Linked DNA regions of Candidatus Chlorohelix allophototropha. Each later gene encodes a partner of the first gene's protein in a complex. Links are inferred from orthologs where the notes say so. Each region holds a gene or a part of one and is shown on either strand. Other genes may lie near its edges. The genes, in order: tsaE and tsaD.

Region 1 (14,994 bases):
GGGGTACCAAGTAGAAATCGTTGCAGATGGACTTACCGCAATTCAGTGCTATCAGGCAGCTTTAAAAGAGGAGAACCCCTTTGGAGCGGTAATAATGGACTTGACTATACCCGGCGGGATGGGCGGAAAGGAAGCTGTAGTATTGCTACGAGAAATTGATTGTAAAGTAAAGGCAATAGTATCTAGCGGTTATTCAGAAGATCCAATAATGGCAAATTATTTAGAGTATGGTTTCGTGGGAAGGTTGGCTAAACCCTATAGGTTGGTAGATCTTGGCAAGATTCTACAGGGAGTGTTCCAAGAGCAAGTTTAATTCGAAATGGTTCGAAACTATGGGCTAGAACCAGATAACTGATAACTAAAGCTTACTGAATCCAGCCTCGCGCTTTGAGTACCTGCATGCCAAGCAAGCCCACCTGAATTTCAAAAGGTGTGCCTTTAGCTTCGGGGTGGTATTCCAGCCTGCCACGTTCAAAATACTGAACATTGTAGGTTTTGCCATCAACCGGATTAATTTCGGTAAATTCCTCGCTGATAGGGTAGCCAAACTGAGTAAGCCCCCCGTATTTTTCCCAGAAAACCTTGAACCCGGTGGACAGGCTATGTCCGGTCTCTTTAAAGTAGATGCGATCGGTTGAGTTAGGGAAAGCTACAATAGTTTTGAAGGGTGCGTCTGACTCACGTCTGCCCGCCGAAACTAGCCTGCCGAGCAAACCAAGCTGTACCTCGGCGCTGGTGCCACTGTATTCGGGGTGATACTCAAGTCGCGCGCGTTCAAAGTATTGTACTGTGAGACCGCCTTCCTGAAATTCCTCGCTGATGGGCATGCCTAGTAGAGTCGAACCGCTGCGTTGTTCCCAGAAACGCTTGAAGGAGTTGGAGAGGTTATGTCCTGTTTCTTTGAAATAGAGGGTGTTCGAACCCCCTAGCGATTCGGTGCGTGCAAAGGTAGCGGGTGGCACCGGCAGACTGACAGTGTACACCGTTCCTGCGGTAGCATCGAAGGAGAGCAAACCGGCGGCGGTGCGATCCACTGAAGGCGCTTGCCCGTCTTGTACCTGCAAAACCGGGGCAAGTTTTGGATTCCAGCTAGGGAAAAAGGCGCGTAAATCTAGGGTAACGTGGGCGGGTGAACTGGTAATTACATAGACTTGTCCCAATCCATTGCTAGGCCACCAAACCGCCCAAGGCGCACGTTCTTTCTGGTCAAGTTGCACTCGGCTGTTTTTAAAGCTGGCGCTATTTCCAAAGAAACTATTGCCGGAAGTCCAGAAGTAATTGATATTGCCGTTGTCGCTATCTTCGAGGGTGTTAAAATCACCACTCGGCGCACGGTTCGCATCGGTCATGCGTAAAATGGCACGCGCGGCAAAGAACGCCGGTTTGGGATTATTGTTATCGTCGGACAACCCGAAGTTATTTTCATAGACGTTTGCGCCGATACTGAAATTCCGCAACATCCATTTGTAGCCTCCGGCGAAGCCTTTGCCATACATGTAGAGCCAGAGTGCGGTTTCATGTGCAGCGGTAGTCAAACTAGAGGTTGCACGTCCAGAATAATCCGAGTTGCTATAGCCAAATTCTTCTAGGCAAACTGGGCGACCGGGAAACGCTCGTTTAAGCGCGTCCATCACTGCGAAGGTGGTTTTCAAGCCGTCCGTACCGGAAGGAGCATAGCGGTGGATCGAGACAAAGCTCAGGCTATCTCCGGCGGAAAGACGCGCCCAGAAAGTGCTGTTAAACCCGGCAGTTACCGGCTTATTTTTGTCAAACTGGCGAATGGGGTTGAGCAACGAATCATACCAAGCTTGCAACGTGCCATTAGCAGCATCAAGAAATACTTTCCATTTGCCTTGTGCTTCAGGCGAACTCATATAATCAAGCGTGGTTGTGCCGTTTTTTACCGCCCACGTTGAGGCATCTCCCAAATATTCTTCATACAATACATAGGCGTTTGCGGCATAATACCCCAGACGTGAATCGAGTGCCGCCCCAACAGTATGCCAGCCTACATTGGTACGGCGATAGGCATCGGCGGCAGTTTGGTTCATGCGCTCACCGTAAGTCTTGATTAGCAAGTCGGTCTGGAAGGGTGGCTGCACGCTATCAGGATAAATTGCTCCGGCAATATGCACAAAATTTGGCTCATTTTTCAGATCATAGCCGAGCATATAGGGTTGATTCACGTAGCGTTCGGCTACCAGCGCATTTACTTTTGATAGTTTGCGCAAATCCATCTCGTCATAGTCGGCGAAGGTGAGCAAAATAAAGAGATTATTAGAGCGTGCCAATTCCAGCACTTTATCCAACTTGGAGAAATCGCCCTTGAGAATATCATCCCGCAATTGGGTTTGCACAAATATGCGTACAGTATTGTAGCCGCCTGCCGTTGCTGCGGCGAAGTCTTTCTGGATTAAGGCGGGGTCGAAGCGGTCATTATTCCACATCACCCAGGCGCGATCGGTAGCTCCCTCGTAATTAACCCCTGCTAGGAAGAAGCGCGCCCCGATACCATCCACCAGTTGCCCGTTTTTGACACTAATCGGCGCAACCGGCTGAGTGTAGACCGGCTTGTCAAAAATTACAGGGTAAGCGGTAGAATCGACCGTACTGTTGCTACCCGGAACGGTAGGAATGGGGTTAATCGGCACTCCCGGCGCAATAGTGGGTGGCACGCCATAGGTCGGCAAAGCGGGTAAATAGCTCTGCTGCGAGTTCTGCGTGGGCTTGATAATCGGATTCTGGTTTGGATCAGATTGCGCTTGTACCGGATTCTGGGTGCGGGCTTGCGGAGTGACGGGCGCAATTTCATAGCGCACCGGACCATAGGTTGGCTCAGGCAAGTAAGCGGCATCTACCGAGTAAGGGTGCAAGGCTGGGATTGAGGAGAAATTCCAGAGTATCAAAATACCCACCAGCGCAACCAGTGAGAAAAACGCCAGTACATATTTATTTTTTGATTTATTTTTTTGGGGACCCCGGCGAGGATTATTATATCCAGATTTCATCAGGGTGCGTACCTGTGAGCTTAATACGGGAAATGTAACTCAACATAAGTAATAATTGCAATGTCAGTTTAACATAAAACTATTTCACAGGCAATACCTTTACGCTTTTATTTCGCGTTGCAGCCATCAAATCGGCGGTTTAGAATAGGCAACATTTAACGTCCGGTTATAATAACGCGGGTAAAATTAAAGAATACCCAGAGTATTCCGCTTAAAGCAACTATCAAAAGTGGCAACCCCAATATCAGTAGAGTGGTTCGTGTACGTGAGGGCTTAGCCTTGATGAGCCAGACCACTCCGAATGTTAACCATGCAGTAGCGATAAAAGGTAGAACGAGGAGCATCAAAAAGATAGCAATAAAAAACACTATCAGGATAGTGAAAAGAACAAAAGCAAAAATCTTTACAATAGCATCGGGAATCATTACTGCTCGTCCTACTATGATTTTGCTAGAGTTTTCCCATTATATCCTGATCTAACCGTTTTTACTAAATGTTACACAAGAAAGGCACATCTCCAGCAGACGATGTGCCTTTCTTCTTTTGGATAATTCTGCAAAATAACCTTATTGATTGGTAACCAGCGTCTTTATAACTCGCTCAGGCTATCGGTTTCAAAGGGTTGTTTGTTTGAAGTGAACCTTTTTTTGCGAAGGTCGCGCGCTTGAGCTTGCAAATCGCTGAAATTATCGTTATCGGTAATCTGGCTGATTTGGTGCGCTAACTTCACTTGATCGATTTCTATCTTTAGCTCTTGCACCTGTCGTTTCAAAGTTTGCTCACGATTATATACCTCCTGTGCCATATGCCCAAAAATCCGGGCAAGCTGTCCTAGTGGGTCGGTGCGCTGAATTACCCCATCAAGAATCTCAGGTTGGTATTTGCCATCTTCTAGGGCGATAGCAGCGTTGATTACCTTTGAAAACTGTTGCATATACTGGAAGTCATCAAAACTGGTTTTAATACGGGTGCGAAGGCGCGAACACAGCAATTGAATTATTCCTTGTACTACCTCTTGCCTTTTGGACATTAGGGAGTATAGGTTCTGTTGGCTCAGACACCAAAGATGGGTATTTGTTATAGCGGTAATAGAAGCGCTTCGGGTTTCAGAGTCCAACACCGCCATTTCACCAAAAAAGTTACCCTTTTCGACAATACCGAGGGTATGTTCATCTATATGGACTCGCATGATTCCTTCCCGAACAATAAACATGGAGTCCCCGAGGTCTCCTTTCTGGAAAATGGTTTGCCCGATAGGCACTTCCACATCAACCAGTAGGTTCAGCATCTCTTGGAGCATCTCATCGGTAGCATCGCCAAAGATACCCACTCCCCGAAGAAATTCTATCTTTTCGGTTGTTTTTACCACTTCTAACCCCTTACTGCCTTATCAGTCGCGCTGCAATAGCAGTTATTCCTTGACTGAAAGGATGCTGCGGATTCTTCAGACTAAACAGACCAGCGCTACCGGCTCGAATCAAGTCATCCGAAGAGGGTAATACTGCGATTACTTCTGCTTTATAAATCTCCTCAACCGAATGTTTTAGACCGTCAAAATCCATCTCTGGCAGCGCCTTGTTTATCACCATCAGCATATTTTCTACATCCAATTTGCGGGCTACTTCCACAGTAACGGCAGTTCCCTGATAGTCTTGTCGGTCAGGTCTCATAATTAGCAGCAAATCGTCTGAAATGGCGATAGACAGCAAGGTTTCATCATTTAAGCCGGGATGCGTATCAATGAATAGATAGTCAAGGTTAAGCACCTCAATTAACTCAATTAACCCATCATTTAACAAATGCGCCTTATAACCTTCCCGCAATATTCGGGCAATATCGCCTGCCTTGATGCTGGACGGCAATAGATAAAGCTTCCCACCCCCTGATATATCAGTCCCTTCCGAATCTACTAACCGAGAAGTAACATCGTGTGCCGCTTCTTTGATACTACATTTCCCATATAAAAAATCGTTGAGACAAGGCGATAAATCATCCTCGTCCATACCGAAAAGAATATGTATTCCGGGCGATTGAATATCTGTATCTATAATAGCAACACGTTGCCTTTGCATAGCCACTGTAGCCGCCAGATTAGCAGTTATATTTGATTTACCGGTGCCGCCCCGATAAGAGTGAATCGAAATAATTTTACCCATGTTTTCCTGTTCCTAAACCTATCACTATTTCTAATCCAGTAGCTCGCTTTGTTGGTTGCTCAAATTAAAAATATGCAATCCCAGTTCGCGAGATAATTGTTCGCATACCTTTATGCCTCTTACGCTGTTTCCCTGAGAGTCAAGGAGCGGTGAAAATACGGCAATCCCTAATTTACCCGGTACTACCCCTATTATTCCTCCACTTACCCCGCTTTTTGCGGGAATACCTACACTGTAAGCCCATTGCCCGGCATAGTTATACATTCCACTGGTGTACATTACACTGAGAATATCAGGAATATACTGTGCTTCTACAGCGCGTTGCCCGGTGGTAGGATTAATCCCGTTGTTGGCTAGGGTTGCAGCCATAACAGCCATATCGCGGCAATTGACCAATAAAGAGCATTGCTGGAAATAAAGGTCTAGTGACTCATCTAGGTTTGGCGGAACCATTCCAAAGTTAAGCATCAAATAACCGATAGCTCGATTGCGATTCCCGGTTTGCTTTTCCGAAGCGAAAACTGCTATATCCACACTTGCTTTTCGTCCGGTATAGCGTTCGAACATATCAAGCACCCTGTTGAGCCGGGTGGGCGGATCCTCGCCCCTGATAAGAGCCGCAGTAGCAATTGCTCCGGCATTTACCATCGGGTTGAAAGGTCGGTTAGAGGCTTCATCTAAAATAATGGAGTTGAAAGCTTCACCGGTAGGCTCAACCCCTACTTTCGTGCTTACAAATTCGCGCCCATGTTGTTCGAGCGCAAGCCCGTACATAAATGGTTTGGACATAGATTGGATAGTAAAGTCCTGGCGACTATCACCCACCTCAAAAACCTGCCCATTCGTTTTTACCACACAAATAGAAAACCAATCTGGCTTAGCTTTAGCCAGTTCGGGTATATAATCTGCCACTTTACCCTCGTCTAAGGTTTTGTATTTGGCATACAATTCGTTTAGATAGCGGCGTAAGGGAGATTTGATGGCTTTCATTTCACTTACTAATATTTCGAGGTCGTTACGATCGTCTTGTTTATTCATTCTTGATTCCTGATATGATATATAAAGTGTGTAGCTTGAATTTATAACCCGAACAATTTTAGGAAGTTAGATATAGCTTTAACAGGAGGTGTCAGGCAACTCATTCCTGATTACAAGCTCATATTGAGTAGGATTTTTTGAAACAACTTTTGGGATTTTGGAGTAGGCTTCAAAATTAATCTTAAAGGTAAGAATATACAATTTCTACTGTTAATAACAATTGTCATTTTGACAGAAATTAATCGGTGATTTTAGGACAATTAGCACAAATCGGTTAGCTAGATTAATGTTTTGCAAATCAAAGAGAAATGAGAAACGATTTGGCTTGCACGAACGTATATCATGATTGTGAACATTAGATGAATCGTAATGAAATGGGAGAATTAAGATATGTCCTACCGAAAAGCATCTCGCTTTAGCCTGTTTCTGGTCGCGTTACTAAGCCTCGGTCTGCTACTGGCAGCTTGCGGCGATAATAACCAAACCAGTCCGGCTCAAAATTCCAATCTGGGCTATAACAGCGCGTTGGCTGCCAACTTCCCCGGCACTACCTCGCTTTTTGTCAGTCTGAACACCGATCAGAATAGCGCACAATCCCTAAGCGCAAAGAAGATGATAGATTATATTTCGGCAATTCCTGAGATTCAGGATTCGCTCAAGAGTTTAAATCTGGCATCTTCCACCACTACCGGGCAGATTGATTTTGAGAAAGATGTACGCCCATGGCTTGGCAATGAGGCCGCAATTGGTGTGACCGATATGCAAAAGCTAGGGAAACTCGTCGGTAGTCTTGGCAGTATGACCGGAAAATCCAGTAGCAGCCCGACCCCGACCCCCAATATGGCTATGGCTTCGTTTGATATTCCTTTGATGGTGGCAGTGCAGGTAAAAGATAAAGCTAAAGCCGATGTCTTTGTAAACAAGTTACTCGGTTCAGCGCTTGGTGGCAATACCTCCGGTTTGAATATCAAACCGACTATCGAAACTTATAAGGATTACACCATTTACAATCTGAACCTGTTTGTACTCCAGCTTTCGGTGGCGGTAGGAAATGATAAGCTTTTCCTGACGCTTGGTTCTACCGCTGCTAAAAATGCGATAGACCAGACTGCCGGAACTAGCCTTTCCGCGAATGCTCAGTACAAAGCGGTTGCTGCCAAATTGCCAACCACAAATCTCGGCTTTATGTACACAGATGCCGCTAGTGCCTCTAGCGCAATGTCTGCGATACCCAATATGTCCCAGAGCACGACTTCAATGAATAAGGATTACTTGAAGGGCATGGGCATGGCATTTTCTGCTGCCGACGAGGGCTTGAAGGTGGATGTGTACGAGGCTTATGACGAAAGCAAGCTCACCCCTGAGATTAAAGCCTCGTTGAGCAAACCCGCTGTGTCTGGCAAAATTCTTGAGGCGTTGCCAGAAAAGACCTTCTTCTTTGCCAATGGGCAGGATGGCAAGAGCGCGTACGATCAGCTAAATAGTATGTTGTCGCAGATGCCGAGCGACCAGACTAAACAGATTACCGACGCACTTACCAAATTTGAAACTAACTCCGGGTTGAGTATCCAAAAGGATATTGCGCCGCTGTTCGCGGGCGAATTCGCGGTATTTGCCGTGCCTTCTACCACTGACCAGAAAGTGGGCGTTGGTTTCTTGACCGCGGTGACCGATAAGGCTTCGGCACAGGCTTCGCTGGATAAATTGGCGGCGGCGCTTGAGAAATCGCCCGATGCAACCGTCAAGTTCGACCAGAAAACTTTTGGTGGTGTAACCTATAAATCCGGCGTGATGACTCCTAAAGATACCACCAAAAACAACGGCAAATCTACTACTCTAGAAATGGGCGTGGCGGGCAATTATGTCTTTATCAGCACCGCATCTGACCAAACTGAGGCGACTATCACTTCTGCTACAGGTGGTACGAACTTTAGCAAGGGCGCAAGCTATGCCGAGTTCACCAAAGTAAAAGCCAGCGTGCCGGATAGCAACAAAGGCTATTTCTTCGTGGATGCGCAGCAAGCCTTTGCGGTAGCGGCAAGTATGCCATCCTCCCCCGATAATGCTAAAAACCAGCAACAGTTAACCGCAATCAGTGGCAAACTGACCGATCTTAAGAGTGTGGTGGGCGGTAGCAAGTCCGGAACTACCGAGTCTAATAGCACGATTTATATTCACTTCCCGGTGAAATAAAAAAGCGGTTGGCTAACCGCTACCTCAAGATTAGTATAAAGGCGCATCGCAAGGTGCGCCCTTTTATTTGCCCAAATTTTTATTCTTCTGAGGGTTCGCTAGGGTGCAGCAATTCCTGCATAATTTTTACGCTGCTACTGGTGCCGAGACGAGTTGCACCCGCTGCGATGAGCTTTAACACATCATCAAGGTTGCGGATACCGCCAGAGGCTTTTACACCCATCTTCGGACCTACCACGTTGCGCATTAGGCGTACATCAACTGCGCGCGCGCCGCCACCCGGTACAAAACCGGTACTGGTTTTTACAAAATCTGCGCCCGCTTCTTTTGCCAGTTCACAGGCTTTGATTTTCTCGGCTTCTTCCAATAGCGCGGCTTCAATTATGACTTTGCAGATGGAGCGTCCGGTATGGCAATGGTGCGCCACGCTGGAAATTTCACGCTTTACCAGATCAAATTCACCCGCCTTGAGCAACCCGATATTGATAACCATGTCCACTTCTTTAGCCCCATGATTTATAGCGGTTTGCGCTTCGGAAACTTTGATGGCTTCCACGTTTGCACCCAATGGGAAACCTGCTACTGTGCAAACTTTTACATTAGAACCCGCCAATTCCCTTACACATAACTTCACATAGATGGGATTGACACATACAGCGCCGAATGCGTAGAAACGTGCTTCTTCACATAGTCGTTTGATGTCGGCTTCGGTTGCTTGGGGCTTTAGCAACGTATGGTCTATCATCGTAACTAGTTTTCCAGGTTCAACATTGAGTTTTGGAGTTTCTTCGGTCACTACATCGGTCGGGTTTTCAGACATGGTGTTTTCCTCCAATATGTGCGTAACGCTTTTTAATTAGTATAACACAACCCTATTTTGTAATAAACATTATAGTTTCGTCACACTCCTGTAAAACTCCCGTAAAACCCCCGTAACATTCCAGCGCTATAGTGTTAGTGGGCGAAAGAAAAAATAAAAAGTTTCCAACGCTCGAACCAATAGTGCAGTGATACACAACACGAACTATTCACCAGACAGATACCCAACTACGTTTCCCAACGGGCCGGCGATACCGGTCCTTTTTTATTTCATACAAGTTTGCAGCCTGCCTTCTCTTCTGCTAACATTCGTGCCATCAAAAATACCCCTGTTTGGAAAATAAGGAGGAAGAATGGTTAATCGCGAGTTAATCGGTAAGGTTCTGTCTACCTATACCTTTGAGATTGAGAAGGGCAAAATTCGTGAGTTTGTGAGCGCAATTGGTGATCCCAACCCTATTTATCGCAGCGAGGAAGCGGCACACGCCGCCGGTTATCCTGCTATCCCGGTGCCGCCCACCTTTCCCACCGTGGTAAATATCTGGGGTAATAATGAAGGATTTTCTATTCCAGATGCGTTGGGTGTGCCAAGTCCGCGCCTTTTGCATGGCGAGGAAGATTATACCTATCTTGCGCCGGTGTACGCCGGGGATACCATTACCAGCACTATCACCCTGAAAAGTGTCGAGGAAAAACAGGGCAATACCGGCAAGTTGGAAATAATCCTTTTCGAGGTAGTGCATACTAACCAGCGTGGGGAAGAAGTTTTACATGGGCATCAGGTGGTAGTGGCGCGTTAGGGGGAAAAGCACATGAACAAACTGTATTTTGAGGATGTGCAAATAGGCGATCAACTTCCTTCTCTTACCAAAGCGCCCGTAACTCATGTTCAATTGGTGCGCTATGCGGGCGCATCAGGCGATTTTAACCCACTCCACACCGACTCGGATGTTGGCAAGGCGGTTGGTATTGGCGGTACTATCGCACATGGAATGCTGATTATGGGCTTTGTAGGTCAAATGGTTAGTGATTATCTGGGTGACCCAACGAATTTGCGCCGCTTTCGGGTGCGCTTTCAGAACATGACTCGCCTTGGCGATGTAATAACCTGTAGCGGTTATGTGGTTAGCAAATATGAAGAGGCGGGTAAGGGCTATATTGAGGCGCAAGTGCAAGCGGTGGATGCTACGGGAGATCGCAAGGTAGCAGGTAGCTTTATCGCTACTTTGTCGTTGCGTGCTTTAGTTTAAGATTGTGCCCCGCGCTCGGCTTTTTACGAAGCGGGCGAAGGAGAGTCTACCAGCGGCGCAAAGGCATCTGGAACAGGCGTTACTTCACCTTGATTTGCCAGTGAATCAAGAAGCTCGCGTTTAGTTTGGTAATAACGCTGCCGATATTCTGGGGTAGTAATATTATCAGTCCACATTACATAGGCATCTTCATCGTTATCGGTGTAATATTTGCGGCGCACTCCCTTAACATCGAAATAATATTTTCGATAGAGGTTTTGCGCCACGTTATTGCTGACTCGTACCTCAAGGGTTAGCCAGCTTGAACCCAACTGCATGGCAATATCAATCAAGCCCACCAGCATTAGCTCACCCAATCGCTTGCCTCGGTATAAAGGGTGAACCCCGATTGTTGTTATATGGGCTTCATCCATCATCATCCAAAGTCCGGCATAACCAACCACCGGGTTAGCAGTGGCGGGGGATGGTTTATCGGGGCGGGTATTATCCAAGTGTGACATCAGGCGGTCGAGAAAAGGCGGTTCGGTGTCGGTGGGCGCTTCTGACTCGTTTTCAAGTTGACGAACTACCACGTAACGGGTTGAACTGGTATTTTGCAGTTCACGTCGGTACGCACTGGCGGGCCAAGGCGTGGCAAAACAGATTCGTTCAATTTCCACCACTTCGGGGATGTCTTCAACTCGCATAGACTCGATCAAGAAAGGCATCCTGTACTCCTCTACTGCTTGACGGGTTGATGCAAATAAATAGGTTGTAAATCGGCAATATCATCGCCCATATCGCCCTGTTTTAGCCTTAGCCAACTCATTTCCGCCAGATAACCAGCGCGTCGAAGGCTTGCGGCGGCGGGTAATATCTGGACATTTTTTCCGGTTAAACTCTCTAATTCTTGCAACTGAGCGACGGTAAGTTCACCGGCGATAAAGGTAGGGACGCTAATTTTGGTTGCCAATTCACTTGCCGTTACATTCTCGTAGTCGCCCTGCCTGTTCCACTTGCCGTTTTTCACCTTATAAAATCCGATTCCGAGCCTGCCTCTTCCTGCTTCAATGATAGTACAAAGGTTGCCGTTCAGGTAGCTGTGTTGGTATGCCAGCATATCAAGGCTGCTTACTCCGTAAAGCGGCAAGCCCAACGCCAACGCCATGCCCTTTGCAGTGCTGACTCCTACCCGTAAACCGTTGAATGAACCGGGACCCAATGCTACCGCTACCCCGGTTATGGTATCGGGCTTCAGGTTTTGGCTTTCGAGCAATTTTTTGGTCATGGGTAACAACTGGGTGGTTTGGTCGCGATGTGCGCGCCAGTTACATTCTGCCAATAGCCCATCCTCGCGGAACAGCGCTACTCCGGCATATGCGGTTGAAGTGTCGAAAGCGATAATCATGATTTGTATATCCCGAAGGCTTCTTCCTTAAATCTAGCAACAAAAGTGATGTAACGCTCCCCTATCGGCTCAAGGCGTATTCCCCGCTTGGTTTCATTCAGTGTAGTAAGGCGCACCGTGAGGGTTTCTTTCGGCAAAACATCCTCAATGCGTTCTGCCCATTCTATAACCGTCAGACCATCCCCATACAGGTATTCTTCCACTCCGAAATCGAGCGCGTCACGTCCGTTTTCAAGGCGATAACAATCCATATGGTAAAGCGGGATTCTTCCGCGGTATTCGTTCACCAGCGTAAAAGTAGGTGAATTAACGATACCCTTGATGTCCAGACCTTCGGCTATACCTTTGGTAAGGGTAGTTTTACCTGCGCCTAGTTCGCCCGCCAGCAAAATAATATCGCCGGGTTGCGCCAACTTACCTAGCACAACTCCGGTAGAGCGAGTTTGTGAGGCGGAATGGCTTACAAAATCTACCACCGTAGCCGGGTCGAAGTTTTTTTTGCGGGAGAATCCGGAGGTGGACGGAGAGGGTTGCGTCAAAGTAATTCCTTCCAGCAGTACCTAAACCTTACCCTTGCCCTTACACTTGGGGCAAATCCCGTCCAGAATGTGCCAGCCGTTAGGAGCGTTGGGGTCGGGCCATTTCTCGTGAACTTCGCCGGTGCCGTCACAACGAGTACAGACATTGCGTCCACCCTTATTGCGGCTGTTTATCACTGTAAAAATAATTACCGCGATTACCATCATTACGATGAAAATAATTGAGGGATCCATTAATCTCTATTCCTATTATTTCGATGCAACCTGTCGGTAAACTTCCAGAGTTCTGCGTGCAGTTTCACGGTAATTGAACCGGGCGGCTTGTGCCAACCCTCGACGGCGCAAATCTTCGCTCAAACCGGGTTCAGTAAGAATACGTGCCAGCGCGTGCGCTAGTTCCCTGTCATCCGTTGGTGTTATTGTAATACCGGCATCTCCTACCACTTCTGGCAGGCTGCTGGTATTGCTGGTAATTACGGGCGTTCCGCAAGACATTGCCTCCAGAGGTGGAAAACCAAAACCTTCATAAAGGCTTGGGTACACCATTACATCTGCGATATTATACCATAAGGGCAAATCAGCATCACTAATGTAGCCCGGAAAGCGAGTTATTTCCGCAAGTCCCAATTCGCGTACCAACCGGAAAATCTCCTCGTACATCCAGCCTTTGCCCCCTCCTAATACCAGTTCCACCCCTTTTACTGTATGGGGCTGTTCGTGGCGCAAACGGGCAAAGCCCTGCAACAGCAAGGGTAGATTTTTGCGGGGTTCAAGCGTTCCTACATATAACACGAAACGGGCGGGCAATTCTTTTTCGCGGCGGAAGGCTTCCAGTTGTGCCGTGTCGGTTATTGGCTTGAAGCGTTGGTCGGCAGCGAGCGGAATGGCTGTCACCTTGTGGGGCGGTACTTTCAGCAACTCTATAACCTCTTGCCTGATTGCTTCGGCATCGGTGATGATATGGGCGGCACGTTTCGCCGAAAGCTTGGTGGCAGTGGTTAGGTACAGGCGTTTTGCGGTTTTGTAACGCTCTGGGAAGCGCAGGAAGCCCAAATCATGAATAGTCAGAACGGTAGGGCAGGGCGCTGCCAACGGAACGACATTCACGGGACAATGCAACAACGCCGGACGGTCTTTTAATAGTATGGACGGGGCGAGAAATTGCTCCCAGCCGATTCGTACCGGAGGTCTAACGGTGGGCAAATGGCTAATCGCCAACCGAAAATTGGGTGCTTCTGCGAAACCGGGCGGTTGTTGTCCCGGCGCGGTGTAGATAATGAATTCGTCCTCCCGATCAAGTTCGGCGAGGTTGTTGATTAGAAGTTCGGTATAGCGGCTGACCCCCGCTTGACGGTAGGTAGAATTAGCCGCTACCAGATGAGCGTTAATTGCGAAACGCATTTAAATAATGCCCTTTTCTTGACAAGCCTGTAATGCTATGATATTTTCAGCGCGCCATAGTATAACTCATGCTCACGGTTGCCTCAAGAAAGTGCGCCGGAAAAGGAATCTTAAACCTAATGAAGTATCTCAAATTTGTAATCGGGTTACTGATCAGCGGCGTTTGTCTTTGGTTGGCGATCAAGGATATTCAGTTTGCTAAAGTAGGCGATGCGCTTGGCACGCTCAATTGGTGGTGGCTTCTGTCAATTAGTATCCCCACTGCGATAGTTATCTACTTGAAAGTGTGGCGCAACCAAATATTGCTAAAGCCCGACCACGTACATAAATATCGTCTTTTCACCGCGCTGATGATCAGTTACCTATGGAACACTATTTTACCGGCGCGTTTGGGTGAGGTGGTACGCGCCTATACCGTAGCTCGTACCGAAAAGATTGGTACGGTTAGGGTATTCTCCGCCATATTGCTGGAAAAAATTCTAGACATTATCCCTTGTTTTGTACTTCTTTTGGGGCTTATTCCTTTCCTTTCGATAGAAGATGGCTTTAAGACCAGTGTATTACTGTTGGGTAGTGTAATGGTGGGGGCGTTTCTAGTCTGTTTGTTAATGGCTTGGCAACGCAATCGGGCTGAGAAATTTATCAAGTTTGTACTAAAACTGCTACCTGCGAAAATTGGCAATAAGTTGTACGGTTTTGCCGAAGAAGTACTGGATGCCGTTTCAATCTTACTCGACCCTCGCCTTGCGTTTATCTTGTTTATTCAATCGATGGTGCAGTGGACTCTCAATTCGTTGGTATATCTGTGGGTTGCTTGGGCGGTGGGTTTGCCTATGTCGTTCGAGGTCGGCATGATGGTGATGATCGCCAGCAATTTAGGTATGGTAGTACCAGCTGCTCCCGGTTACATCGGTACTTTTGAAGTGGTGATTTTGGCGGTGTTACCCGCCTCGTTGAATGTTGCCTACGCTAACCGTGACCTCGTATTTACTTACGCTCTACTCGAACATATCGTGGGCTTCCTGCCGGTAGTTTTGCTGGGCGCGTTTTATACTTGGCACGAAGGTTTGAAACTGGGCAAAGTGGATAAAACTTTAGAACAGGAATCATTAACAACGCCTGCTGCTGAAATCAAAATGCGCTAACTTTAGCGCATTCTGTCCTCTAGCTTAACAAGTTCCAACTTCTCATCTGCCGAGAGTA
Region 2 (14,975 bases), 1.4 Mb from region 1 along the record:
CAGATTGGTGCGACAAGATCGTTAAAATAGTTGTATTAGCGCCACTGGCTTGTGGAATTAACGGTGAGACCGCTTTAAATATATGGTTTAGAGCGTTGACCTTATTTTTAGGTAAGGTTATAATTTTAAGAACGCGGAATACTTGTCTGAATCAGGTAAATCAAAAAAATACCCGATACAACTAATGGGTGATTTTATTCCTGAGTTTTCTAACTTTTTTCTAAGGAGCTAGTTCACTAATGGCGCTAGTAGGAAATCTTAAAGACTTCGGTCTGGCTGAATTTCTCTACCTCGTAGACCGGGGCTATAAGACCGGGCGTCTTACTTTGCAAAGACCCGGAGATCGCGCCGAACTTTATTTCCAGACAGGTAAACTGGTGTACGCTTCCCATTTCGGGCAAGAAGAACGTCTTGGTGATATGTTGGTACGAATGGGTCGAATCACTCAGGAACAGGTAAACTATGCCTTACGTATCCAGCACACACGCGAGCCAAACAAGCCTCTGGGTGCAATACTGGTAAGCAATAATATTATTTCTACCGACGAAATTAATAAATGCGTGCGTTTGCAAATTGAGGAAATAACCTACGGGCTTTTTAACTGGAACGAAGGGGATTTCAAATTTGAGCAAGATGTGCAGCCTCCCCCCGAAAGCCTGACTATTCCTCTGAGCGTGGAAAATATCATTATGGAGGGTACGCGCCGCATTGACGAGTGGACTCGAATTCGTGATAGAATTCCGAATCTGGATGTGGTGGTACGTTTTAGCGATCAGCCGCATGAAAAAGCTAAGGGTGTAAACCTTACACCTGATGAATGGCGCGTGTTTGCCCGTATCAATGGCTTGCACTCGATTCGCCAGATTGCCCAACTTACACACCTGAGCGAATTTGATGTTGCTCGTATCCTGTACGGTTTCCTGTCGGCGGGTCTGGTTATTATTTCCAAGCAACCGCCCCAAGCTGCTTTAAATGGTGGTTATCCCAGAACTGGGTTAGCCAGTCCTAATGCTCCCAGACCGGTCACTGCGCCCGCGCCTGCCCCGGCTAAATCAGCGCAGGCTGTACCACCGCCTGTGCAGCAACGCGCTCAGGTTCCGGTTAATGGGCAGTATAACCCAGGGTATGCGGTAGGGGTGAATGCTGCACCGGGACCCGGACTATCGGCTCAAAGTCCGCCTCTTCCACCGCAGACATTTAAAAAGAGCTTGATTCGCAGAATCATAGATGCCATATCCAGACGGTAAAGCCGGGAGGGCTTATAGTTCGTGCAAACTGTGAAGATGGTTATTACCGGAGCAGTCGCAGCCGGTAAAACCGAATTTATTAAGGCTATTAGCGAAATAGATGTCGTTTCTACCGAGCGAAAAGCTACCGACGAAACCAGCCTGATAAAGAAAGAAACCACTGTAGCGATGGATTTCGGTCGAATCGCTATTGCGGATGATCTGGTATTGCACCTCTTTGGCACACCCGGTCAGAAACGCTTTGATTTTATGTGGGAGATTTTGTCAGAGGGGATGCTTGGCTTGATTGTGCTGATAGATAGCACCCGCCCGGATACCTTCCGCGAAACTATCCGCATCATTGAATTTTTCACTGGATACCGTAAAACCCCTTTTATTGTAGCCTGCAATAAACAAGACCTAGAGAATGCGTGGTCTCCAGAGGATATTCGCTACTCGCTTCGTCTTAGTAGTGATGTTAAGGTCATTCCTTGCGTGTCAAAGGATCGGGATAGTGTCAAGAAAGTTTTGCTCGAACTTTTATACACTATTCTGGCTGATGCGGAGGAGGATTGATGAATCGCCGTGAGGAGCTGGTAGGGCATCTTCGTAAGCTTCAGGCGGCTGCGCCTGAAATTGAAGCCTCGGCGGTGGTAAGCCTCGATGGGTTAATTATTGCCTCGAATCTGCCGGATGCTGTGGAGCCTGACCGGGTTTCCGCCATGAGCGCGGCTTTGCTGGCGCTTTCAATGCGCATTTCAGGTGAATTGAATCGTGGCTTGTTGGAACAGGTATTTATTCGCGGTCTCGATGGTGATATATTGCTAATGGCGGTAGGTGAGGATGCGGTATTGACCGTTATTTCAAAACGAGAAGCGAAACTAGGCATGGTGCAATATTACATGAAGCGGGCAGCGCGCGATATTGCGAAGGTTCTGTTCTAAAGAAAAAAGCGGAGGGCGGTTTTCAAGCCGCCCTTTTTTGTTGCCTAATCTTTGCCGTCCATACTTAACTCGATAAGTACGCCGCTGCTGGATTTGGGGTGAACGAAAGCAATATCTTTATGATGTGCGCCCCGTCGCGGTTGTTGGTCAATAAGTTGCAGATTACGCTCTTTGAGTTCGCCCAAAGCTTCTGGCACATCCTCAACATCAAGGCAAATGTGATGGATGCCTTCACCTCGCTTGGCGATAAACTTGGCTATTGGCGACTCTTCGTTCAAAGGTTCGAGCAATTCAATTTTGCTTTCTCCCACAGTCAGGAAAGCTACCCGCACGCCCTGTTCTTCCACTACCTCAAAACCGATGTTTTCTAGCCCTAAGGCTTCCTCGTAAAATTTCAAAGAGCTAGTCAAATCTTTAACTGCAATACCAATGTGGTCAATTTTATTTATTGCCATTTCGAGACTCCTACTGTAAGGATGAGAAAGTACAAATAACGTTTCGGTTACTACTTTTATTATAGCCGATACTCTGAATAGTTGGTGTAGCTTGAACTAATTGCATGAACCATCAAACACCTCGCTTTTTGCGCTCTACATAAGCAGCATGAGCGTTGACCTGAATAAATTCCATTTCGGGATAACGCATTGCGCTAAGTCGTCCACCGTAAACGCAACCCTGATCCAGATTTACGGTATTGTTGCGAAATTCGGGTAGGAGTTTAGTGGTGGGCGTATGTCCATAGGCTACCAAGGGTTTGCCCCGATAATTTTCTGCCCAGTTTTTGCGCTGTTTATTGCCCTCCGGTGTAATTAATATTTCACCGTTCAGGCAGAAATTAAAGATACGGGTGGTAAGTTTCCCGATCATGTGGTCTTCGATACCGGCGTGCGCTACCACCAATTTATTTCGGTTAAGTATCATGTATGGTGGTGCGTCTTTTACAAGTGCATTGATCAATTCGCTTGCTTCCACATACTCTTTTGCACTCAAACGTTCAATCCACTCGCAGGTATTATTGGAGTCCACGCTGTCAGGTTGTTGAAAATATTTATATAAGGCATAACAATGGTTTCCGGGAGTAAAGAGCGCGTTATCGGTTTTTACCATAGCACTTACCAACCGTAAAACTTCCAGATTTTTAGGTCCGCGATTTATCAAATCACCCAGAAAAATGGTGCGCCTGCCTAACGGGTGTTGGTAAACGCCATTCTCCAACTGATACCCAAGTTTATTGAGCAATTCGCAAAGCTCATCGTAACAGCCGTGAATATCTCCGATTATATCGAAGGGACCGCGTTGCTCAGGTTTCTCTAGCGAGAGTGGCACGATTTCCACTTGAAGGTTGGAAATCTCATGTTGGTTTAGTTTGATTACTTGTTCAAAGCCTTCTTTTTGTGCGGTTTTTTCGATTTCCCAATATAGCTTAAATTGTTCTGCTACTACCTTTGCACCTACCGGCGGTGGGTCTATCCGGGCAGCATCACGCTCACGACAGAGTTTTTCGGGGGCATCTATTAATAGCAATAAAACTGCGAAATCGTGGCGGTGAGCAATTTGAAGCAATTTCCGGCGGGTTTGCACTCTCAGTGCCGTACTATCCACTATTGTAGTGCGCTTGTAGCGTAATCGGGTATCTAGCAAATTATAGAGCAAATCAAAGGTGTCTTTGTTACTTTCCTGATTACGCTCATTATCGCTAATCAGCCCTCGCAATTTGTCAGAGGAAAGTATCCAAGTAGCGGGAAAATTGCGAGTGGCAAAGGTACTTTTACCGCTGCCACTAGGTCCGCATAAAATTATTACAGTTGGACATGGGATAAAAAGGTGCGTATGGTTGGCTGATAATTGCGCTTGGTAGAGGCTAAGTTCCACAGAATCCTTGAATTCATACTAACAGAGATGATAACACCCAATCCCTGTTAGTATAGCATATCAGCTTACTTTGCGGATTTGACTGTGACCCTCGCCTGCCATTGTGACCATGTTTCGCCCTTTGGTATCTACAAAATAGGTGGCGGCAGCGCTATCAACCAAATCGGGTGTAAGGCGTGGCGGTTCCATATTGTATTTCGCCAGTGAAACTATCTGATCAACTAGGTCACGCGGTTGACACATGCGGAAGGGGCGATTGTGCGGTAGATAATACCGTTCAATCAGGTAGTCAATCGCTTTCTCATCATAGGGTATTTTCTTGCTCTTGCAGACCAATTGCCAGATTTGGCGATACTGCTTTTCGTCTGGGTCTCCGATGTTGATTTTGTACTTGATGCGCCGCAAGAAGGCTTCATCTGCAATATCCATCGGGTCAAGGTTGCTGCTAAAGGCTATCAACTGGTCAAAAGGCATTTCCATTTTTTTACCGGTTACCAGCGTAAGGTAATCGTAGCGTTTTTCAAGTGGTACAATCCAGCGATTGAGCAAATCCATCGGGCGGCATTGCTGGCGACCAAAGTCATCAATCAAGAAGATACCGCCGTTAGCTTTCATCTGGAAAGGCGCTTCGTAAACTTTGGCATTTTCGTTATAAATCAGGTCGAGACTTGCCAGTGTTAACTCCCCGCCCACAACTACCACCGGGCGTTTGATGCGTACCCAACGCGCATCGTAGGGCAAATTTTTATCCAAAGTGGGATCATCCACTGCCACATGGTTGATCGGGTCGTAGAGTTTGATTATTTGCCCATCGGATTCGATAGCATGCGGTACGTAAATATCGCCACCCATCAGGCGCGTGATGCGCTCGGCGATGGAAGTTTTACCATTGCCTGCCGCGCCAAATAAGAAGACCGAAGAACAGGAATTTACAGCGGGACCGATTTGGGTTAATACATAGTCATGGATAATCAGATCGGCGAAAGCCTTGCGAATATTTTTATGAGTGACCACTACATTTTTAATGGTCTGGAGTTTAATGGCTTTTATCGCTTCTTCCAATGGTACGGGCATTGCTCCGGCGTAAGCGGTTTTTTCCAGCAGTTCACTGGCACGCTGAACTCCTTTAGGAGTAAGTACAAATTCGTAGCCGCCATCTCCTGACCCAATCATCCCGCCGATATCTAGTAATTCCTGCATCCGCATTTCTTCCAGCAACTCTCGAATAATGCCGTAGAAAGGTATGCGTAAGCGGGCAGCCATTTTATTTCCTGTGATACGACCGTTAAAATAAATGCAGCGCAATAGCATTTCCGATACAAAACCCCGATTCAAACCTAAATCTTCCAAGTTGTTAGGAATTGTGGGAAAATAAGCCGGTTCTTCCGGGGCAGGTTCATTCTCTTCTTCTTGGTTATTTTCGCTTGTTCCAACATAATGCGGATAATCTTTCAGTTCATCGCTGATTGGCAAACCTTGTTTGCGCCGTTCCATTTCCGCTGCCCATTCTCTAACCTGTTTTTCGTGCAGCATTAGGTGAGCTAGCGATTCCATATCGCCCTTTACTTTTGCTTCACTTATAGCCGAATAGAGCGCTCTTACAACAAGGTTTTTCTCACCGTTTTTCCAGAAATGATGTGGGTAGTTGTTAGCCCGCGCATAGCAATCGGGGGTAAGGTTTGACCGATTCATTTCTTCTACGGCGGTTTGCTCAATTAAGAACTGCATTTTTAATTACCCTCTATTCAGTTAGAGATTCTGAATAATATAGAGTTTTGTGGGAAATGAGTCGGCTTTAAAATCAGGAGTAAGCCAACCACTACTGTAATACTTTACTATATTGATTGTAACGGGTAACAAGAAATGAGAAATATAGCAAGGAAATACTAAAAAAGTCCTATAAAATGTATCAACCTAATTCAAGTAATTACGTAGTACTTTTTGGCTAGGTGAGTTCCCACTGAGGGCGAATATCCAAACTCAACTCGGCAATTGCCTCTTTGGCATATCTGAACTTGAAATAGGCGGCGGCGGCAACCATTGCTCCGTTATCGGTGCACAAAATGGGAGGGGGGAAACTGATAGATATAGGTTTGGCGAGATGGGCAGCTTGCTCGGAAAGCGCTGCTCGCAACGCCTTGTTTGCGGCTACTCCACCGGCAATTATTATCGCTTTTGCCCCATGCGCTTCGGCAGCGGCTACAGTTTTGGTTGCCAGTGTTTCTACTGCGGCTTGCTGAAAACTGGCAGCAATATCGGCGACTGGTAAATCACCGTTCAAAGCCAGTGGGGTTTGCTTGATAGGTTTATCTTGTTGGTTTCCTCCAGAGAAAGGGGCAGGTTTGGGAGGCGCGGGTCGGTATTCTTCGACTTTTCGCAATACGGCTGTTTTCAAGCCGCTAAAACTGAAGTCGTAAGTACCGCGTAACCAACTACGAGTAAAAGGAAAGCGGGTTGGGTCGCCCGATTGCGCCGCTTGTTCTACCAGTGGTCCGCCGGGATAGCCCAAGCCAAGCAAGCGGGCTACTTTGTCAAAGGCTTCTCCTGCGGCATCATCCTGCGTTTTGCCGAGTAATTTGTAGTGTCCATGCCCGCTAATCAGTACAATTTCAGTATGTCCGCCCGATACTACCAAGCATATCAGTGGGAACTGAGGGGCAGGGTGCGCTTTATCGCCCGTTTGTGGTGGAATTAGCCAGTTGGAATAGATGTGGGATTCCAGATGATTTACCCCAATTAGCGGTTTCTGGCGCGCAAAAGCAATTGCCTTGCCAACGTTTACTCCAACCAACAGCGCGCCTGCCAGTCCGGGTCCGTTGGTAACTGCTACCGCGTCAATTTCAGCCCAACTTAAGTTGGCAGTTTCCAGCGTTTCTTTCAGAACGGGGGTGATATACAGAATATGCTGACGAGAGGCAACCTCTGGCACTACTCCGCCATATTTCTGGTGTATATCAATCTGAGAGGCAATTACGTTTGCCAGTATATGCCGCCCGTCACGCACGATAGCGGCGCTGGTTTCATCACAACTTGTTTCGAGAGCAAGAATGTTCATACGTTAAACTTTGGCAAATTTTTTCTCATGCATGCGGCGTTCCCTCCGCTGCTTCCACACCCGCACGCAGCCTTTGAGGTCTTCGGTGGCGGTTTTTGAAATATTCACTCTAGTGTCTAAATCCTCGATCCAATCTACTGGTACTTCGTAGATGCGCATCCCTTTTTCTTCTGCCAGCAAAAGCATTTCAGAGTCGAAAAACCACTCTTGGTTTTCAATCTGATTCAGCAAATTTTTTACAATGGTGGTGCGTCCGGCTTTGAAGCCACACTGAGCATCGGTAAAGTTATTCCAGAAGAAGAGCTTCAAGATGAGGTTATAGATACGAGAGATGATTTCACGTTTCCACTGCCGGGTAACGCGCGCGCCTTTTGCTAGACGGCTGCCGATTGCCATATCACTATGCCCGGTAATTATCGGCGCTACCAAGGGCAAGAAGCTTTGCAGGTTGGTGCTTAAATCTACATCCATATAGCTGACCACATCGGCATCGCTCTGACTCCATGCGGTGCGTAACGCCCGACCACGTCCTTTCTGGTCAAGGTGGCACACATGCACATCAGGGTAGGTCGCTTCAAGGTGACGTGCAATTTCAAGGGTGCGGTCTTTACTGGCGTTGTTGGCGATGGTTATTCTCCAGCGATATGGGAAATGCTGGCTTAGATAATCGCGCAAGGTGGTTACGCTCTTTTCAAGAATCGCTTCTTCGTTATAGACCGGTATTACTATTTCTACCAGCGCGTCTTTATCCGGCATAGTTTCTAAAGTTATCCTTCTTTTAAGATTTTTGTTTAACTATGGAAAAGTTACAATCTAAGCTTGCTAATTTTAGCATATCCCGCCTATTTTCTGAAATTCGGCTCTAGGGCTGTTGCAAGAAACGTTTTAGGGCAATAGCCTGCTGCACCGACCGGAGCGGAGGAGAAAGGGTGAGTTCAAGGGACAACCCTTGCGATTCCGGCAGGCGTTCTGACCCGTAGGGTTACACTCCCTTTCCGACTCTACAACTGCCCTATTGGTTAGTCCGGTAAGCCCAAAGTTTTTTTGATTTGCTCCAACTTTGCGCCGTGGAGTAATACCCGTTTTTGTCGGGCTGTATGTCCACTCAAAATAGTTACATCCCTTTTATGCAGCCCACACAGCTTGGCAAGCGTTTCCTGTAACGCCTCATTAGCAGCGCCATCAACCGGGGGGGCAGTCAGGTTTATTTTTACAGCCCCTTCGATTATTCCACTAACGCCGTTTCTGGAACTGCGTGGCACGACTCTAACCCAAAGGGTTACGCCCTCTTTATCTTGCTGGATTATATTTGAAGCGGACATTTGTTATTCTTCCCGGAGGTCGCGTTCGGTGGGAGGTTTGTAGCGGCTATAATCCGGGCGGGTAATATCATTGTGATTATTACCATCTAGCGGAAGGTTAGCAGACTCTTCAAAGTCATCGGCATATCCGGCGCGTAGGGAAGGGGCTTTGAATCGTTGCCCGGAAGTTTGCGGAATATTTGCAAGGGAAGTATCCTCCACATCCTCGCGTGTCAACGCCGTAGTAGCTGCCGCAGCAGGTCGCTGTGGCGCACCGGGACGCAAACTCATACGATTGAGCGTTTCTTCGCGGCTAGGCGGTTTTTGCGCCATCCCGCAGTAGGGGCAATTGTGCCATTTCAGTTTGATTACCTGCCCGCAACTGGGGCAATCTTTGCGCAGACGGGTGCGGCAACTATAGCAGTACATGAAATCAGGCTGCGTTTTAACTCGGCAAGTGGGGCAAATCTCCCGCTCTTCCAAATCCTGCAACATATATTCTTCTTGCAGTTTTTGTTCGTATTCATGTTCAAGGGTATGCTTAGGACGCACCAGCAAGTAGATTAATACTCCCGGTATGTTGAAAAAAACTACCAATAGGGTAGCAAAAATCTGGGCTACAATATCGCGGGTACGTGATTGTATATCGCGAAAAGTCCAGAAACAAAGGGTAAGCCAGATTATCACCAGAAAGGCAATCAGGAATGTGGCGATAATTTGCAGAACCGCCACTACACTATTCAATATACTTTGAACCTGATTGATTAAATCCTGGGGCATTTTAGATTCCTTTGCGCTTTATATTCGTAGGTATTGGTCAACGTTTACCACGAAAATGGTCGCGCCCCCTACCTGAACCTCAATTGGATTTGGCACATATATATCGCCACCCGGCTCGGTCATCGGTGGTAGTGGGCTGATGTAGCGATTACGTGTCTGGCAGGTAGCGCGAATAATCGAAACCACATCATTTACCAGTTCATCTTCTACACCAATAAGCAAGGTGGCGTTGCTTTCTCGAAGGAAGCCGCCGCTGGTAGTAATGCGAGTTACTCGGTAGCGGCGGGCAACCAACTTATCTACTAAGGTACCAGCATCTTTACTTTGAACTACAGCTATGACCATTTTCATAGTGTAAATATCCCTTACTGCGGGTAAATCCGTACCCGACGGAGTGGCTCACGTCCTTTGCTGGTTGAAAGCAAATTGTAACGCTCTGCCATTTGGTGTTGCAAGCGACGAATAAAAGCGTTTTGTGGCGGTAGTTCAATAGGCGTACCCTGTTCCATAACATGCGAAATTGCTTCTTCTGTTTCAAGCATAGCACGTTTCACAGGGTCAAGCATTACCGGGCTATTGTCCGTTTTGTGGCGCGGATCATCCTCATCTGAATGGCTAAGCCCGAATATTTCCGCAAGATGGTTTTTAATATGGGGCAGCGTATTACTTTTCAAAATATGGATAGGCACGCCACTGCTTTCTGCTTGCCTGATTGAAAGCGGTTTTTGACGGTAATTATTTTTCAGGGTAACTACCATGTCTGCATCTTCCACCTCCCGCACTAGGTCGGCTGGAATACCCATATCTTTAATTGCCTGTTCCAGTCGATTTTTGTTGATGCCATGAGGGAAAATACGCAGCGGCTTGGCGTTACCAACCGGCACGATTTCGGGTTTTCCGTTGCGTGAATTTACAGACGGCACATTGATTTGCATCAGGGTTGGTTCCCCCCTTTGCGTGGGCATCCGGTGGGGTTTGCTACTCCGCTCTGGTGCGCCATGTTTCAAATTACTGCCATAACCGAAAATATTGGTCATTCCGAAATCGAGTGTGGTGTTGCGCTCCGGTTGGTTCGTTTCGCTTTCGGATTCTTCCTCGTATATTTCGATTTCGCCTTTTTCGTTGCGGTATCGAACTTGGGTGGTATATTGCTGACCACGCAGAATTGCGTCCACTGTATCGGCAACATTAAGATGAACTGCTACTTTATACCTATCGCGGATTTCAACCATCACATCGAAAGTGGGCGGGGCTTTACGTTCCAGCACGGATTTTTGAGTACCGCGCCGTCGTGCTTCCTCATCGCCCAAAGTTACACTCTGGATGCCACCGATCAAATCGGAGAGCGTAGGGTTGAGCATTAGGTTTTCAAGTGATACACCATGTGCAGTGCCGATTAATTGCACGCCGCGTTCTGCAATAGTACGCGCTGCTTGCGCTTCCAGTTCGGTGCCGATTTCATCAATAACGATTACTTCCGGCATGTGGTTTTCTACCGCTTCGATCATTACGCTATGTTGCAAATCAGGACGTGCGACCTGCATACGGCGTGATCGCCCAATAGCAGGATGCGGAATATCTCCATCACCACCAATTTCATTGCTGGTATCGACAATAACCACTCGCTTACGGGCTTCGTCTGCCAGCACACGCGCAGTTTCGCGTAACAAGGTAGTTTTACCGACACCGGGTTTACCTACCAGCAAGATGCTTTGTCCCGACTCTATAAAATCCTGCACAATTTTAATAGTGCCGTAAACCGCCCTACCGATACGGATAGTAAGCCCCACCACTTTTCCGCCTCGATTACGGATACATGAAATGCGGTGCAGAGTACGCTCGATTCCCGCCCGGTTATCGTTTCCAAAATTACCGATGTGGGAAACAACGTAATGGAGATCCTCTTCGCTGACTTCATGCTCGCTTAGAAAATGCTCTTCGTTGGTATAACGGGCTTCGGGCTTGCGCCCCAAATCCATAATCACTTCAAGCAAGTCATCTCTGCGTTGTTTTTGTTCTTCGAGGGGACGCCGGATGTGAGGGGGCAACGCCACTAAGAGTAGTTCAAGATCATCGGTGATAGCTTTCTCATGGGGTAAAGCTTCCTTTTCGACAATATAAGTTTTTTCTATCATATATTACAGGGTTACCTCAAATAGTAGATTTGCCGTGTCTCTTATTTGCCCGACTTGGCTTTTTCGGGACTTGTGTGGAACCAATATTATTTTGCAAATCTGGCGACTGTTTGGATACGCTCACAGTAGTCTGCGGCAATTCGATTCTGCGGTCGCGGGCATGTGCTACCGCTTTCTCGTTTACCTTGATTAAGTGAGCGGTGTGTTTTACCAGCACTGCTTGCCTTGCAAAATATTTAAATCCCAGTTCTTCCAGCACAGTTTCCTGTTCGGTTTCGTAATCTCGAACCGCGCAGAATACCTGAGTATCCTCACTTGCCTTGATGCAAGCAAGGGCATAAAGAAATAATTCGGGCAGGCGTTCGCGTGGTAAATCTACGTTCATTATCCGCAACAAATGCTTGTTGCGGTAACTGGTAATGCGAATATAAGCGCCTGCTCGTTCGCTTTGTTCTTCACTCAAAACCCAGCCGGTTTCGCGTTCCGCTCCGGGGAAGTAGTTGCGGCTAATGTCCCAACTATCGCTGCGGAGTTGCTCGGCATGCATAACGGGATTGGGTGTTACCGCGTCATATAATCGCTGAATGTTCCACAAATCGCGTTTGCGTTGCTGGTTCAACTGTAAATCGGCGGGTTTTCTCGCTTTGGTGCGGTGATCTACCATGTATAGCGATTCATGGGTGTAGGCGTGAAAGCCGCTACTGGTGAATAAGCCCAGTTCCGCTGATTCAGTGCTGAGCCGCGCGTATATACGCTGTACTCCCTTTTCGCCCGCTTCACTAATCGTATGCTCAATTAGTTGCAACCAAGCGTTATTCAAGTCCAAGGGTTGTTCTTGTTTTTCTTCAGCCGCTTCTTCGATAATTGACTCGGCAGTTTCGATACCGATTTCTTCATCCTCAATTTGTGGAGATTCAAGGCTGGAGAATACTGCTCCGATAGTACCGAGCGAGATGACTTCCCATTCTTCGCGGCGGTGGCGTGTGCGGGCTTGCAGAAAAGCAGCCGGCTTGCTACTCTCCTCGTAGATGTAAACCGAAGAACTCTGGTGTTGCACCGGTAATTGCTGAAGCAATGCCGCGGTAAGTGGCGAAGGCGGCGACATAATAGCATTAGGCAGGTTAAGTCCTACCTCTGCTTGATGCATCTGTCCAAGCTTTAGAAAATCGCTAAAGTGCAGGTTTCTAATCAAACCGGTTCACCGCCTTGGTGAGTAAACCTGTGATAGGGCTATTCCACCATGCTGAGGAAAAGCTGGTGGAATCGCGGGTCGTTGGTTAGTTCGGGATGGAAGGCAGTTGCCAACAAGTTTCCCTGGCGCGCTACCACAATCGCTGTGTTACTCTCATCAAGCCCTGCTGCCCTATTGTCGGGTAGCGTGGCGAGTATTTCTACGCCTTTACTCTCATCTACAGTTTCGATAAAGGGGGCACGGATAAAAACCGCATGAAATTGGGGTTTTCCTAACCCTTTTATCTCCAGATCAGTTTCAAAGCTATCAAGCTGAGAACCGAAAGCGTTTCTCTTTACCTTAATATCCATTAAACCTAGTAAAGGCTGGTCAAGCCCGCCTATATCCTTTGCCAGTAAAATCATTCCGGCGCAAGTTCCCCATACGGGTTTGCCTTGTGACACCATTTCTTTTATCGGCTCAATCAGATTCCAACGGGTCATAAGCTTGCCTATAGCGGTGCTTTCACCACCCGGAATTATCAAGCCGTCAACTTCTACTAGGTCTTCGGGTAGGCGAATTTCTCTAACCTCGACGCCTATGCCCTGCAACATTTTAACATGCTCTATAAATGCGCCTTGCAGGGCAAGAACCCCTATTTTTAAGTTTTTTTTCACCAGACTAATAGTACCTGAAATTGGAATGGAATTACAGTGGGCATTGCTGTAATTCCGCTTCTTTTAATTTTACCAGCCGCGTTCCGCCAATACCTGATCACGCGGGATTTGCGAAATCTCAATGCCGACCATCGCCTCGCCAAGGTCTCGCGATACTTCCGCAATAATCTTAGGGTTGTTGTAATGGGTAGTAGCCTGCACAATAGCCCGCGCCCTTTTCGCCGGATCGCCGCTTTTGAAGATGCCACTACCTACGAACACACCCTCTGCGCCCAATTGCATCATAAGGGCAGCATCGGCAGGGGTAGCTATGCCACCGGCTGCAAAGTTGACTACGGGGAGCTTGCCTGTTTCGTGGATTTGCACAATCAGTTCATAGGGCGCTTGCAAGTTCTTTGCCACTACCATTAACTCGTCACTACCCATTGACTTGATTCGGCGAATTTCGCTGGTTACCGCGCGCATATGGCGCACTGCTTCTACCACGTTTCCGGTTCCGGCTTCCCCTTTGGTGCGAATCATGGCTGCGCCTTCTCCAATGCGACGAAGCGCTTCACCCAGATTGCGACAACCGCATACATAAGGGATTTTGAAATCGTGTTTATTGATGTGATACTCTTCATCGGCGGGAGTCAGCACTTCGCTTTCATCAATATAGTCGATGCCAAGCGCTTCCAGAATCTGCGCTTCTACGAAATGTCCGATGCGTGCTTTCGCCATTACCGGAATGGTGACCGATTCTTTGATTTTGCTAATCAGGTCAGGGTCGCTCATTCGGGCAACGCCGCCCTGTTTGCGGATGTCGGCAGGAACGCGCTCCAGTGCCATTACCGCTACTGCGCCGGCTTCCTCGGCGATTTTAGCTTGATCCGGCGTTACCACGTCCATAATTACGCCACCTTTAAGCATTTGAGCTAGACCAACTTTGGTAGCCCAGGTGGATTTTTGTACGTTTGCGCCGTTAACCGATACGGTTGTTGCCATTTTAAGTGTACTTCCTCCATCACTTTAGATTCTTGAGATAGGTTACCCGTTTACTGAACTTTATGTTGCCGGGCTATTATAACAGACAAGCAAAGTTGCATGTATAAGCTGGAATACCTAAAAATCCCCTTTTAGCGTTTTTATCTTCCACATTTTACAATTTTTAGACATAAAAGACAACACTTATACGTTCGGCACCCTTTAGCGCAAGTCTTGTTCAACCAATTTTGCCACAATTTTGGCTGATAACGTTACCAACGGCACCCCGCCGCCGGGATGGGTGCTGCCTCCGGCGTAATACAACCCTTTTAGCTTTGAAGAGCGGTTAGGTGGGCGGAGGAAGGCACTGAAACGGTTGTTGCTGCTTAGTCCGTAAATTGCGCCATGTGTAGCGTTATAGTGCTGTTCTAAGTCGTGCGGGGTTATTAGTTGCTCAACCTCGATCGCTGTTTCAAGCCCTTCTAAACCACCTTCTTGCATCCGGCGGATGAGCAAGTCGCGATAAGTTTTTGAAGCGGTTGGAGTCCACTCAAAATTTTCCGATAAATAGGGAGCATTGACCAGCACGAACAGGTTGCTGCTACCCGGTGGGGCATGTGCTGGGTCGGTGTGCCCTGTCCAGCAGATGTAAATGGTAGGGTCTTGCGGGGGTACTTTGCGCTCGAAAATATCGGCGAACTCATTCTGGTAGTCGCGGCTGAACAAAATATTGTGATGGCGCAATTGCTTATATTGCCGCTTTAATCCTAGAAATAACACAAAACCGCTGCAACTTGGCTCTATCCCGGTGTATTTGCGCCAGCCTTCGCGTTTTTGCCCTAGCAAGTGAC

The links.
Region 2: the proteins of tsaE (region 1) and tsaD are in contact, whole or in part, in a crystal structure (PDB 6N9A), measured with the Thermotoga maritima proteins. The link is inferred for Candidatus Chlorohelix allophototropha from one-to-one orthologs. Residues at the interface, in WP_004082108.1 of Thermotoga maritima: Leu37, Gly38, Lys46, Lys57, Val59, Lys60, Ser61, Thr63, Phe64, Thr65, Leu66, Met67, Val69, Pro71, Tyr82, Arg83, Leu84, Asp86, Asp88, Phe89, Asp93, Ile128, Asp130, Glu131, Arg134; in WP_004082750.1 of Thermotoga maritima: Cys10, Asp11, Arg49, His50, Leu82, Gly84, Gly135, Gly136, Glu154, Thr155, Leu156, Asp157, Asp158, Ser159, Glu162, Asp165, Lys166, Arg169, Leu170, Tyr175, Lys213, Thr214, Leu217, Tyr218, Gln221, Arg222, Asn324.

What each region holds. Positions count from the first base shown.
Region 1 is NZ_CP128399.1:1,347,625-1,362,618, reverse strand. What follows is about bases 10,620-13,492. They hold tsaE (tRNA (adenosine(37)-N6)-threonylcarbamoyltransferase complex ATPase subunit type 1 TsaE), read right to left. Parts: upstream 12,391-13,492; coding sequence 11,848-12,390; downstream 10,620-11,847. Other genes in these bases: OZ401_RS05650 (glycosyltransferase family 4 protein), read right to left, coding at 12,640-13,492; OZ401_RS05655 (hypothetical protein), read right to left, coding at 12,412-12,624; tsaB (tRNA (adenosine(37)-N6)-threonylcarbamoyltransferase complex dimerization subunit type 1 TsaB), read right to left, coding at 11,183-11,851; rimI (ribosomal protein S18-alanine N-acetyltransferase), read right to left, coding at 10,620-11,171. Outside these bases: OZ401_RS05720 (CHASE4 domain-containing protein), read left to right, coding at 1-313; OZ401_RS05715 (cellulase family glycosylhydrolase), read right to left, coding at 366-3,008; OZ401_RS05710 (hypothetical protein), read right to left, coding at 3,164-3,433; OZ401_RS05705 (Crp/Fnr family transcriptional regulator), read right to left, coding at 3,598-4,377; OZ401_RS05700 (MinD/ParA family ATP-binding protein), read right to left, coding at 4,388-5,164; glsA (glutaminase A), read right to left, coding at 5,195-6,202; OZ401_RS05690 (DUF3352 domain-containing protein), read left to right, coding at 6,593-8,395; deoC (deoxyribose-phosphate aldolase), read right to left, coding at 8,475-9,140; OZ401_RS05680 (MaoC family dehydratase N-terminal domain-containing protein), read left to right, coding at 9,568-10,014; OZ401_RS05675 (MaoC/PaaZ C-terminal domain-containing protein), read left to right, coding at 10,027-10,464; more of rimI, read right to left, coding at 10,488-10,619; more of OZ401_RS05650, read right to left, coding at 13,493-13,791; OZ401_RS05645 (lysylphosphatidylglycerol synthase transmembrane domain-containing protein), read left to right, coding at 13,911-14,936; OZ401_RS05640 (hypothetical protein), read right to left, coding at 14,939-14,994. UniProt on the Escherichia coli protein: Required for the formation of a threonylcarbamoyl group on adenosine at position 37 (t(6)A37) in tRNAs that read codons beginning with adenine.
Region 2 is NZ_CP128399.1:2,751,443-2,766,417, reverse strand. The notes cover bases 5,043-7,896. They hold tsaD (tRNA (adenosine(37)-N6)-threonylcarbamoyltransferase complex transferase subunit TsaD), read right to left. Parts: upstream 7,098-7,896; coding sequence 5,988-7,097; downstream 5,043-5,987. Other genes in these bases: OZ401_RS12080 (dolichyl-phosphate beta-glucosyltransferase), read right to left, coding at 7,101-7,853; OZ401_RS12090 (ATP-binding protein), read right to left, coding at 5,043-5,770. Also shown: OZ401_RS12120 (hypothetical protein), read left to right, coding at 1-25; OZ401_RS12115 (DUF4388 domain-containing protein), read left to right, coding at 240-1,247; OZ401_RS12110 (GTP-binding protein), read left to right, coding at 1,269-1,802; OZ401_RS12105 (roadblock/LC7 domain-containing protein), read left to right, coding at 1,802-2,170; mce (methylmalonyl-CoA epimerase), read right to left, coding at 2,215-2,625; OZ401_RS12095 (AAA family ATPase), read right to left, coding at 2,738-4,042; more of OZ401_RS12090, read right to left, coding at 4,103-5,042; OZ401_RS12075 (DUF167 domain-containing protein), read right to left, coding at 8,117-8,419; OZ401_RS12070 (zinc ribbon domain-containing protein), read right to left, coding at 8,423-9,178; OZ401_RS12065 (cyclic-di-AMP receptor), read right to left, coding at 9,197-9,529; OZ401_RS12060 (R3H domain-containing nucleic acid-binding protein), read right to left, coding at 9,544-11,313; OZ401_RS12055 (hypothetical protein), read right to left, coding at 11,330-12,505; pyridoxal 5'-phosphate synthase glutaminase subunit PdxT, read right to left, coding at 12,544-13,161; pyridoxal 5'-phosphate synthase lyase subunit PdxS, read right to left, coding at 13,231-14,145; OZ401_RS12040 (phytoene desaturase family protein), read right to left, coding at 14,347-14,975.